2 regions of the Klebsiella sp. PK01 genome follow, and region 2 is predicted to be linked to the other one. Evidence: predicted binding sites of a transcription regulator. Region 2 holds the regulator's gene; the other holds the start of a gene.

Region 1 (5,523 bases), on a different contig from region 2:
GCAGGACAGCGCCGTTGCCTTTATGGACATGGCCGCTGCCGGAGCCACGCTCTACACCCTCGATGACTGGCTGGAAACTCAGCCCTGACGTCGCGCCCGGCGTACCTTACGCCGGGCGGTATTTACCGCCTCGTTGACCTCGATAAATTGAGCTGTCTCGCAGTTTCCCCGGATAAGGGCTGATACTGTGGGCAGGCTGTTTTTTCGCCACGCCATTTCCGTGGCGTGTGCATTTTTATTATTGTCAAAGAGGAACTCCGATGAAACTTTTGCCCTTGCTGGCAGCATTACCCCTGCTCTGCGCCTCTGTCGTTTCCGCGCAATCTTACATGTCGGTCGGCTACTTTAACGGCGGCGGCGACGTCACCGCTGGCCCCGGCGGCGATATCGACAAGCTTGATGTCCGACAAATAACCCATCTTAACTACTCGTTCGGCCTTATCTACAACGATGAAAAAGACGAGACCAACGACGCGCTGAAAGACCCTGACCATCTCCATCAAATCTGGCTGTCGCCGAAAGTACAGGCGGATTTACAAAAACTGCCGGCGCTACGTCAGCAAAACCCGGATCTAAAAGTCCTGCTCTCCGTCGGCGGCTGGGGCGCGCGTGGATTTTCCGGCGCGGCGGCCACGCCGGAAAGCCGGGCGGTGTTTATTCGTTCGGTTCAGCAGGTCATTAACCAGTATGGCCTTGATGGCATCGATCTTGACTGGGAATTTCCGGTTAACGGCGCCTGGGGATTAGTGGCTAGCCAACCGGCGGATCGCGATAACTTTACCGCGTTGCTTAAAGAACTGCGTGCCGCCGTTGGCACTAAGAAACTGGTGACCATCGCCGTGGGCGCTAATGTTGAAAGTCCAAAAAGCTGGGTCGACGTGAAAGCGGTCGCCCCGCAGCTGGATTACATCAACCTGATGACCTACGACATGGCCTACGGCACGCAATATTTCAACTCCAATCTGTATGACTCCCGCCACTGGCCGACGGCGGCCGCAGCGGATAAATACAGCGCCGATTTTGTGGTTAATAACTATCTGGCTGCTGGTCTCAAACCCAGCCAGATGAATCTCGGTATCGGTTTCTATGGCCGGGTACCGAAACGTGCCGTCGAGCCAGGCATCGACTGGAGTAAGCCGGATGCGCAGAAAAACCCGGCCACCCAACCTTACTTCGGGGCGCAGCAAATCGAGTTGTTTAAATCGCTGGGTTATGACCTGAGCAAAGATACCTATGTGAAATACAACGATATTGTCGCCAAACTACTAAACGATCCGCAGAAACGCTTTACTGAACATTGGGATGACGAAGCGAAGGTGCCGTGGTTATCGGTAAAATCAACCGATGGCAAAGCGCTATTCGCCCTGTCCTACGAGAACCCTCGTTCGGTGGCGATCAAAGCCGATTACATCAAGAGCAAAGGGTTAGCGGGCGGCATGTTCTGGGAATATGGCGCAGATGACAAAAACCAGCTTGCCCGACAGCTGGCCGAGTCGCTAGGTATCAAGACGCAGTAAAGCGCGAGCCCCGGAAGCACGACGCGACCGGGGTGACTTAAAGAGCCGCCCGGTTAAACCGGGCGCTCAGTGCAGCAGATTACTGCGGTTTGAACGTCGCAATCGGCTTCGGCACGATTCCGAAATCCTCTTTCAATTGCTGTTTGCTCTTCATCACCATCTGACCGTTGGTGTCGATGGTCATATGCTGCGCATCCGTGTTGTTGCGCGCCTGCCACAACATCACCAGCTGCATGCTGTTTTCTTTTTGTTCCGGGGTCAGCGCAACGCCGTCCGGCCATTTTCCTAACTCCACCGCGGTGGCTAAACGTTGGTACAGTTCCGGCGTCATACTGGCAATAATTTGCTCGATATCCATCTTCTGCTCATCCGACTTGGAATAATTTGCTGAATCGTTTCTTAGCCTTTGGTTCGCTCGCCGTTTTGGTCATCGGTGAAGCTTAATGAGGCCGAATTGACGCAAAAACGCTCGCCGGTCGGCTGCGGGCCATCCGGGAAGACATGCCCCAGGTGCGCATCGCAATTGCCACAGCGAATTTCCGTACGCTGCATACCGTGGGAGTAATCATTGAGATAACGAATCGCGTCGTCGCTCACCGGCTCATAGAAGCTCGGCCAGCCACAGCCGGAGTCATACTTGGATTGTGAGTGAAACAGCGGCGCATCGCAGACCAGGCAGTGGTAGATGCCGTCTTTTTTGTTATGCAGCAACCGACCGGTAAACGGCGGTTCGGTACCGTGATTCTGCGTCACATAAAACTGCATCTCGCTCAATTCTTGTTTGAGCTCGTCAGGAGATGGTTTATTAGCCATGTGATTACTTCTCGCTTTGAAAGGGCAACTTTACCCGTCGATTCTAACAAAACATTAACAATGAAACCTGTACTTTTGTTCTAAACTTATCCGATGCCATCAGGCAGCCAGATAATTGTGATACCAATCACATTTTTATCTTATATGACCTTTAAAATTCCGGACGCAGTCCCCATATGGAATTGGGCTCAAAGGGAGAGTGAGGCAAATCAATCGCGCAAAGGTCTGCTCAGGATTGATTTGTCGCAATGATTGACACGATTCCGCTTGACGCTGCGTAAGGTTTTTGTAATTTTACAGGCAACCTTTTATTCACTAACAAATAGCTGGTGGAATATATGACTATCAAAGTAGGTATCAACGGTTTTGGCCGTATCGGTCGCATTGTTTTCCGTGCTGCTCAGAAACGTTCTGACATCGAGATCGTTGCAATCAACGACCTGTTAGACGCAGAGTACATGGCTTACATGCTGAAGTATGACTCCACTCACGGTCGTTTCGACGGCACCGTTGAAGTGAAAGACGGTCATCTGGTCGTTAACGGTAAAAAAATCCGTGTTACCGCTGAACGTGACCCGGCTAACCTGAAATGGGACGAAGTTGGTGTTGACGTTGTTGCTGAAGCAACCGGTATCTTCCTGACCGACGAAACCGCTCGTAAACACATCACCGCTGGCGCGAAAAAAGTCGTTCTGACTGGCCCGTCCAAAGACAACACTCCGATGTTCGTTCGCGGCGCTAACTTCGACACTTACGCAGGCCAGGACATCGTTTCTAACGCATCCTGCACCACTAACTGCCTGGCTCCGCTGGCTAAAGTTATCAACGACAACTTCGGTATCGTTGAAGGCCTGATGACCACCGTTCACGCTACCACCGCAACTCAGAAAACCGTTGATGGCCCGTCTCACAAAGACTGGCGCGGCGGCCGCGGCGCAGCTCAGAACATCATCCCGTCCTCTACCGGCGCTGCTAAAGCTGTAGGTAAAGTACTGCCAGAACTGAACGGCAAACTGACCGGTATGGCGTTCCGCGTTCCGACTCCGAACGTATCCGTTGTTGACCTGACCGTTCGTCTGGAAAAAGCAGCGTCCTACGAAGAAATCAAGAAAGCAATCAAAGCGGCTTCTGAAGGCGCAATGAAAGGCGTTCTGGGTTACACCGAAGACGACGTTGTATCTACCGATTTCAACGGCGAAGTTTGCACTTCCGTGTTCGATGCTAAAGCTGGTATCGCACTGAACGACAACTTCGTGAAACTGGTTTCCTGGTACGACAACGAAACTGGTTACTCCAACAAAGTTCTGGACCTGATTGCTCACATCTCCAAATAAGTTGAGATGAACAAGTAATTAATAAGAGCGGCTTCGGTCGCTCTTTTTTTTGCCTGAAAGAGGATGGCGTAATGATTAATAAAATTTTTGCTCTCCCGGTGATTGAACAACTTTCTCCTGCTTTATCCCGCCGCCAGCTGGACGATCTTGAACTTATCGTGGTTGACCACCCACAGGTAAAAGCTTCCGTCGCCCTACAGGGCGCTCACCTGCTCTCCTGGCAACCGGCCGGTGAAGAAGAAGTTTTGTGGTTGAGCAACAATACCCCATTTAAAAGCGGCGTCGCCCTGCGCGGTGGCGTACCCATCTGCTGGCCGTGGTTCGGCCCATCAGCGCAACAGGGGCTGCCGTCGCACGGTTTCGCACGTAACCTGCCGTGGGCGCTAAAATGCCAGGACGAAGATGAAAACGGCGTGATGCTGACCTTCGAACTGCAGAGCAGTGACGAAACCCGCAAATACTGGCCGCACGACTTCACGCTGTATGCGCGCTTCAAGCTGGGTAAGACCTGCGAGATCGAACTGGAAGCCCACGGCGAGTTTGAAACCACTTCTGCCCTGCACACCTATTTCAACGTTGGCGATATCGCGGCGGTGAAAGTTAGCGGCCTTGGCAATCGCTATGTTGATAAAGTGCTGAATGCCGAAGAAGGCGTGCTGAAAGACGGCATCCAGACCTTCCCTGACCGTACCGACCGCGTTTATCTGAACGCCGAAGCCTGCAGCGTGATTCATGATGATGTCCTGAAGCGCAACATCGATGTGATCCATCGCCACCACGGTAACGTCGTTGCCTGGAACCCGGGCCCGGCGCTTTCCGTCAGCATGGGCGATATGCCGGATGATGGCTACAAAACTTTCGTTTGCGTCGAAACCTGCTGCGTGACCGTGCCGCAGAAAGCCAGCGAAGAGAAACCCACCCGCCTGGCGCAGACCATTCGCGTCGTGAAGCGTTAATCAACGCGCAAACCCTGCACGAAAACGCCCGATAACCGTCGGGCGTGAGCGGGTAGCCTATGTGCGCCTGATGGCGCTTCGCTTATCAGGCCTACTTAAATGGGGCGACAGGGAGCGGCCAGTCGCCACCAACACCGGCAGTGTCAGTAACCATGGGTACGAGATAGAGATTTAAGCTCACAATAGCGCGGACCGTAGGCCGGATAAGGCGTAGCCGCCACCCGGCATAAACGCGAATTGTCGTGGGAGTTCGCCACTTTCGCGCCACCGGATAGTAAAACAGGGCATAACGCCCTGTTTTGATGCACAAAAAAGTCTGTCGTAGTGCGCTGTTAGAAGGAGTAGGTAATCCCGGTCGAAATCAGGCCGCTCCAGGATTTGTCCACCATCGGGCTATCGGTGATTTCGTCAGACAAACGAGTGTAGCGGGCGATACCGTAAACGCTCCAGTCGCCGAGGAAACGATAGTTCGCCGCCAGCTCCAGATACGGGTTCCAGCTGCTGTCAGGATCGTAGCTGCGCATGCCGCTGCGATTAGACTCATGCTTCGAGACGCCGTAGTAGTATTCGTTTTGATTGTCGCTGTTCCACTCCACGCCAATACCCGGCGTCAGGGTCAGGTTGCCGTTGGTATAACGGTACAGCCAGGCCAGATCCCAGGTGATACCGTTGCTGTTGTCCAGCGTATCACCAGCAAGCGTCGTACGCAGGAATCCGTACTGAGTGTTATGAACGTAGCTCAAACCCGCCATCATGGTGGATTTGCGGCGGTCCAGCTTGCGCATCTGCGAATTGTCGCTGTCGCCCGGCTTGAAATACATCGGCGACCAGTAAGCGGTCACGGACAGTTTGTCGTTGGTATCATTCCACAGGTAGTAACCACCACCCAAACCGTGGAACCAG
Region 2 (5,523 bases):
CGGCGGCGGTTTCCCGATTAGCGCGATGTTAACCACCAATGAAATCGCCAGCGCCTTCCATGCCGGTTCCCATGGCTCCACCTACGGCGGCAATCCGCTGGCCTGTGCGGTGGCGACCGCGGCTTTCAACCTGATTAACACGCCGCAGGTGCTGGCGGGCGTCAATGCCAAACGGGCGCTGTTTGTTGAACACCTGCAGCAGATCGATGCGCAGTTTGATCTGTTCAGCGACATCCGCGGCATGGGACTGTTAATCGGCGCCGCGCTTAAGCCGCAGCATCACGGACGCGCGCGCGATTTCCTCTATGCCGCGGCGGAGGCCGGGGTGATGGTGTTAAACGCCGGGCCGGACGTAATGCGCTTTGTGCCGTCGCTGGTGATTGATGATAGCGATATCGCCGAAGGGATGGCGCGCTTCGCGCAGGCGGTTAAAAACGTACTTAGCGCTTAGTCGTGCGTAGCCAGATGCCGTGATGCGGACGCTGACGCCATGCCACCGACGAAATGGTGTGCATGGTGTTCAGATGGCCGAGGATCCGCTGCAAATGCTGCTCAAGGGTGCTGAGCGGCCCACGCAACACTTCCCCGTCCTGGGATTCCATAATATTCACATCGCCCGCGCTGCCCGGCCCGTCTGAATCCAGACGCTGCTGACAGCGCTGCAGGGCAATTTCACACGATTCCAGATACCGCTGCGCCAGGTCAGGCGTTAGCATCGTATGCTCGCGCGCCAGCGTGGTCATGGCGTTGATATGCTCAACGATAAACTGGCTATGGGTTACCCACAGCTTCATATCTTCCAGATAGTGCGAGTTAAAGCCCGGTTCCTGCATCGCCTGGTTAAGCGAGTTATACAGGGCGTTGTGCGCCTGGTTGACGCGCATACGCTGGTAGGCCAACGCCGGGGCCTGCGGATCGGCGCTAAGGATCAGCCGAATAGCCTCCTGATCGGCCTCCAGGGCATCGTGGGCGTTTTTACGTAGCAGGCCGCTCTGCCATTGCGGCCATAGCCAGACCATCCCGCCAAAGGCGATCAGACAGCCAATGATGGTATCGATAAAGCGGGCGACGATGAACTGCTCGCCGTTAAGCGTTAGCAACTGCAGGGTATATACCGCGGTGACGGTAAAGCCCACCATCGCCCAGCCGTAGTGTTTACGGATGATGAGATAGCTCAGCAGCGTGATGAACAACATACCGCTTAACGTGTAGCTCTCCGGTACGTGGAAATGTAGGGTCAGCCAGGCGATCACCAGGCCCGCCAGGGTGCCTGCCGCCCGGTGGACAATCCGCACGCGGGTGGCGCCGTAACCGTTTTGCGTCACGAACAGCACGGTCATCAGGATCCAGTACGGCTTCGGCAGATGTAGGGCGCTGCCCATCAGGCTGGCGATGCTCAACATTACGCTGATGCGCGCGGCGTTGCGCAGCGCCGGGGATTTCAATGACAGGTAGTTCTTCAGCGCCGGTAGTAGCGGTAGGCGCCGTTCTTTATCCGCCATCAGGTTACGTGCGTACAGCGGGCGCTGGGTGCGCAGCACGCGGGCGATACGACTGAAGTGCCAGGCGCAGAACTGGCCTACCGGGTTATCGGGATGCTGATAAGCGATTTTTTCCAGCGCGCCGATTTGCTTATCCATCTGGAAGCGACGCGGGTAGCGGTGGTAGAGAATATCATCCGCCAGCACCCGCAGACGCGCGGCGACGGTCTGCGCGTTCCAGCGGATAACCGCTTCCGCATGGCTGCGCTCCACCAGTTTTTGTACCTCTTCCGGCTGGTGCAGGCTCACTGAAATATGTTCCTGCAGATCCAGCCCAACCTGGAACGCGCGCAGCAGGCGCTTATGATCGCTACGCTGGTTGGCGGCTAACATATGCATCTGCTGGTAGCATTGGGTAATTAAATCGACCACCTTCTGCTGGCGGGTAAGCAGCGGCGGCAGGGAGGTCGTCGGGTCAGTGTGCTGCGTCAGGAGGCTATATTTGGCCTCGCAATAATTAGCCAGTTCGCGGTAAAGCAGGCTTAACGACTCGCGCAGCGGCTGCTCCCGCCAGAGCCAAAACCAGAACCAGTTAAAGAGTCCGTACCACAAGGTTCCCAGCGCATAGATAAGCAGCGGCTCCCAGATGGGCATATTGCCGGCCAGGCTTAAGGTAAAAATGGCGGCGATAAGCGATGCCGGCAACAGGCGAGCGTGCAGCGAACTGATTTCCGCCGTCACGCCGAGAATCAGCGCCAGCGCGCTGAGGATAAGCGGCAACGGGATGTCCCGCGCCAGAAGCAATTGCACAATCAGGCTGCTGCCGGCAAACAGGCAGCCGCCAACGATCAGGCGTTTGAAAAAGCGTTTATGCGGGGTGTCGAGACCGGCGATATTGCAACAGGCGGGAACTAACGAGAACAGCAACCCTTGCTGCAGATGGCCGAGCAGAAGCCCGATGGCCACAGGTAGACACAGCACCAGCGTTTGCCGCAGTGCGTAGTTGACTTCCGGGTGGTAAATCAGCCTGCGCCACATGGGAGAAACAAAAACGGCGTACTGCGCGGAGCAATACGCCGTTTAGCGACTTAACGGGTACCGTAGACGACGATAGTTTTACCGTGTGCGGAGATCAGATTTTGATCTTCCAGCATCTTCAGAATACGGCCAACCGTCTCACGAGAACAGCCGACGATCTGGCCAATTTCCTGGCGGGTGATTTTGATCTGCATCCCGTCCGGGTGGGTCATGGCATCAGGCTGTTTCGCCAGATTCAGTAAGGTCTGAGCGATACGGCCCGTCACGTCGAGGAAAGCAAGGTTACCGACTTTCTCGGAAGTGACCTGCAGACGACGCGCCATCTGCGAAGAGAGGCGCATCAGGATGTCCGGGTTCACCTGGATTAACTGACGGAATTTTTTGTAAGAGATCTCGGCCACTTCACATGCGGTTTTCGCACGTACCCAGGCACTACGTTCCTGACCTTCTTCAAACAGGCCTAATTCACCGATGAAATCGCCCTGGTTGAGGTAAGAGAGGATCATCTCTTTACCTTCTTCATCCTTGATGAGTACAGCCACGGAGCCTTTTACGATGTAGTAAAGCGTTTCCGCTTTCTCACCCTGGTGAATCAGCGTGCTCTTTGATGGGTACTTATGAATGTGGCAATGAGACAAGAACCATTCAAGGGTAGGGTCTGTTTGCGGTTTGCCAAGCACCATGCGCGGTTATCCTCTGTTATAAGCTATCTCCGGACGCCGACACTACACGGCATCCGGGCATGCAATCGTATTTTTCCCTATGCCTGGGAAGCTGGCTGCTCAATTTATGCAGCCTGTAATGTGAACTCCTCAGCATACATGCGGTACATCAATGTATTACTGTAGCATCCAGACTGTTTTAGCATAGCTTTCACCGCATGTCTCCTGGTGTCTCGCTTCAGCATGACCCAGGTCGCCTTCCGTTGCGAGATTTGTTATGTGCGCGTAATCTGTCAGGAAAATTGCAACAGCGGAGTTAAATTTTATGCAAGCGCGTGTGAAATGGGTGGAAGGTCTAACCTTCATCGGTGAGTCGGCCTCCGGCCACCAGATTTTAATGGATGGCAACTCCGGGGACAAAGCGCCCAGCCCGATGGAAATGGTGCTGATGGCGGCGGGCGGCTGTAGCGCAATTGACGTGGTGTCTATCCTGCAAAAAGGGCGTCAAAACGTCACCAACTGCGAAGTGAAGCTGACCTCTGAACGCCGTGAAGAGGCGCCGCGCCTGTTCACCCATATCAATCTGCACTTTATCGTCACCGGTAAAGAGCTGAAGGATGCGGCGGTGTCCCGTGCGGTGGATTTATCCGCGGAGAAGTACTGCTCGGTGGCGCTGATGCTGGAAAAGGCCGTCAACATCACCCACTCTTACGAAGTGATCGAAGCCTGAGACGAATTGACGTAGCGGGACACTAACCCCGGCAGCACGGCGACCGGGGTTTTATTTTGCCCTTAACTAATGGTTTTGCCTTCCATCAAGCGCTCGACCAGCGGCGCCATAATGAGCTCCATCGCCAGCCCCATCTTACCGCCTGGCACCACCAGGGTGTTCATATGCGAGATAAACGACCCCTGTAGCATCGCCAACAGCCAGGGGTAATCAATCCCCTGCAAATTGCGAAAGTGAATCACCACGAAGCTTTCGTCGAGCGATGGAATGCCTTTGGCGGCAAACGGATTCGAGGTATCGACCGTCGGCACACGCTGGAAGTTGATATGGGTGCGTGAGAACTGCGGGGTGATGAAATTGATATAGTCTTCCATCGAACGCACCACCGAGTCCATCACCGCTTCGCGCGAATGGCCGCGTTCGCTGGTATCGCGAATGAGCTTCTGGATCCATTCAAGGTTGACGATCGGCACCACGCCGACCAGCAGGTCGACATGTTTCGCCACGTCATGCTGCGGCGTCACCACGCCGCCGTGCAGCCCTTCATAAAACAACACGTCGGTCGGTTCAGGCAGCGGTTGCCATGGGGTAAAGGTGCCGGGAACCTGATTCCAGGGAACCGCTTCATCGTAGGTATGGAGGTATTTGCGCGACTGGCCCTTGCCGAATTCGCCGTACTCTAAAAAGGTGCGTTCAAGCAGGCTGAAGTCATTGGCTTCCGGGCCAAAGTAGCTGATGTGTTTGCCCTGATCGCGCGCCTTGCGGATCGCCATGTCCATTTCCGGGCGAGTATAGCGATGGAAGCTATCCCCTTCGACCTCCGCGGCATGCAGGTTCAGTTGCGAGAAAATTTTGCGAAACGCGAGGCTGGTGGTGGTGGTGCCCGCGCCGCTGGAGCCCGTGACTGCGATCACTGGATGTTTGGCAGACATAACAACTCCCTGATTAAGTGATGGTGTGTCGCCGTATCGCGCCAGGCACTCGCGGTTAGAGGGGCATGGCGCTTAGCCGTTAAACATCTTGCGGGGCATGATGTTGACCGTCTCGTGCAGTTCTGACCACACCAGCACGGCCTCCCCGGTTTTAAGCTGCTGTTTTACATCGGCGACTTTATCGGCAAGCGAACGTTCATGTTCACCATAATCGGTGCCTTCGCGCAACACAAAGCTTTCAATCAGATTATCCAGCGTTTCGGGATCGAGATCCTGCCAGGGAATAATCATGCTTGTCCTCCCAGCCAGCGGGTTAACCAATCCGGAATACGTTGCTCCAGCCACATTTGCGGTTTTCGCAGCGTACCGCCGACAAAGCCAACGTGGCCGCCCTGTTCCGTGAGCTGATATTCGACGTTAGCCGGCAGTTGTTCCTGCGGCGGAATTGAATGATGGTCCATAAACGGATCGTCTTTCGCGTGAATGATCAGCGTCGGCTTGGTGATATCGCTTAAGCGCGGCATCGCGCTGCACTGTCGGTAATAGTCTAGCGCATCGGCGAAACCGTGGATTTTGGCGGTGATCATGTCGTCGAATTCGCGGATGCGGCGCATGCTTTTAAGCTGGCGAAGATCGACCGGCAGCGAGCCTGGATAGGCTTTCAGCTTGCGCGCGGCGTT

What was found. Region 2 encodes CRP, which controls carbon source genes, mostly activating them, when cyclic AMP is high. Its sites were predicted from a motif close to ATGTGANNNNNNTCACAT; they were not measured.
Region 1: msrB (peptide-methionine (R)-S-oxide reductase MsrB) is a predicted target of CRP. The motif match lies at 2,446-2,463, and genes of this name have one in related genera.

The regions. Positions count from the first base shown of each region.
Region 1 covers NZ_JBYEZM010000002.1:16,458-21,980, forward strand. Annotated here, with positions in the region: gene pncA (bifunctional nicotinamidase/pyrazinamidase) at 1-88, shown strand, start outside; gene chiD (chitinase ChiD) at 261-1,517, shown strand; gene AC22LX_RS05160 (YeaC family protein) at 1,597-1,875, opposite strand; gene msrB (peptide-methionine (R)-S-oxide reductase MsrB) at 1,917-2,330, opposite strand; gene gapA (glyceraldehyde-3-phosphate dehydrogenase) at 2,669-3,664, shown strand; gene AC22LX_RS05175 (D-hexose-6-phosphate mutarotase) at 3,736-4,620, shown strand; gene AC22LX_RS05180 (MipA/OmpV family protein) at 4,953-5,523, opposite strand, start outside.
Region 2 covers NZ_JBYEZM010000005.1:467,895-473,417, forward strand. Annotated here, with positions in the region: gene argD (bifunctional acetylornithine/succinyldiaminopimelate transaminase) at 1-451, shown strand, start outside; gene AC22LX_RS18475 (YccS/YhfK family putative transporter) at 441-2,519, opposite strand; gene crp (cAMP-activated global transcriptional regulator CRP) at 2,570-3,202, opposite strand; gene AC22LX_RS18485 (OsmC family protein) at 3,507-3,911, shown strand; gene AC22LX_RS18490 (phosphoribulokinase) at 3,974-4,843, opposite strand; gene AC22LX_RS18495 (YheU family protein) at 4,916-5,134, opposite strand; gene AC22LX_RS18500 (hydrolase) at 5,131-5,523, opposite strand, start outside.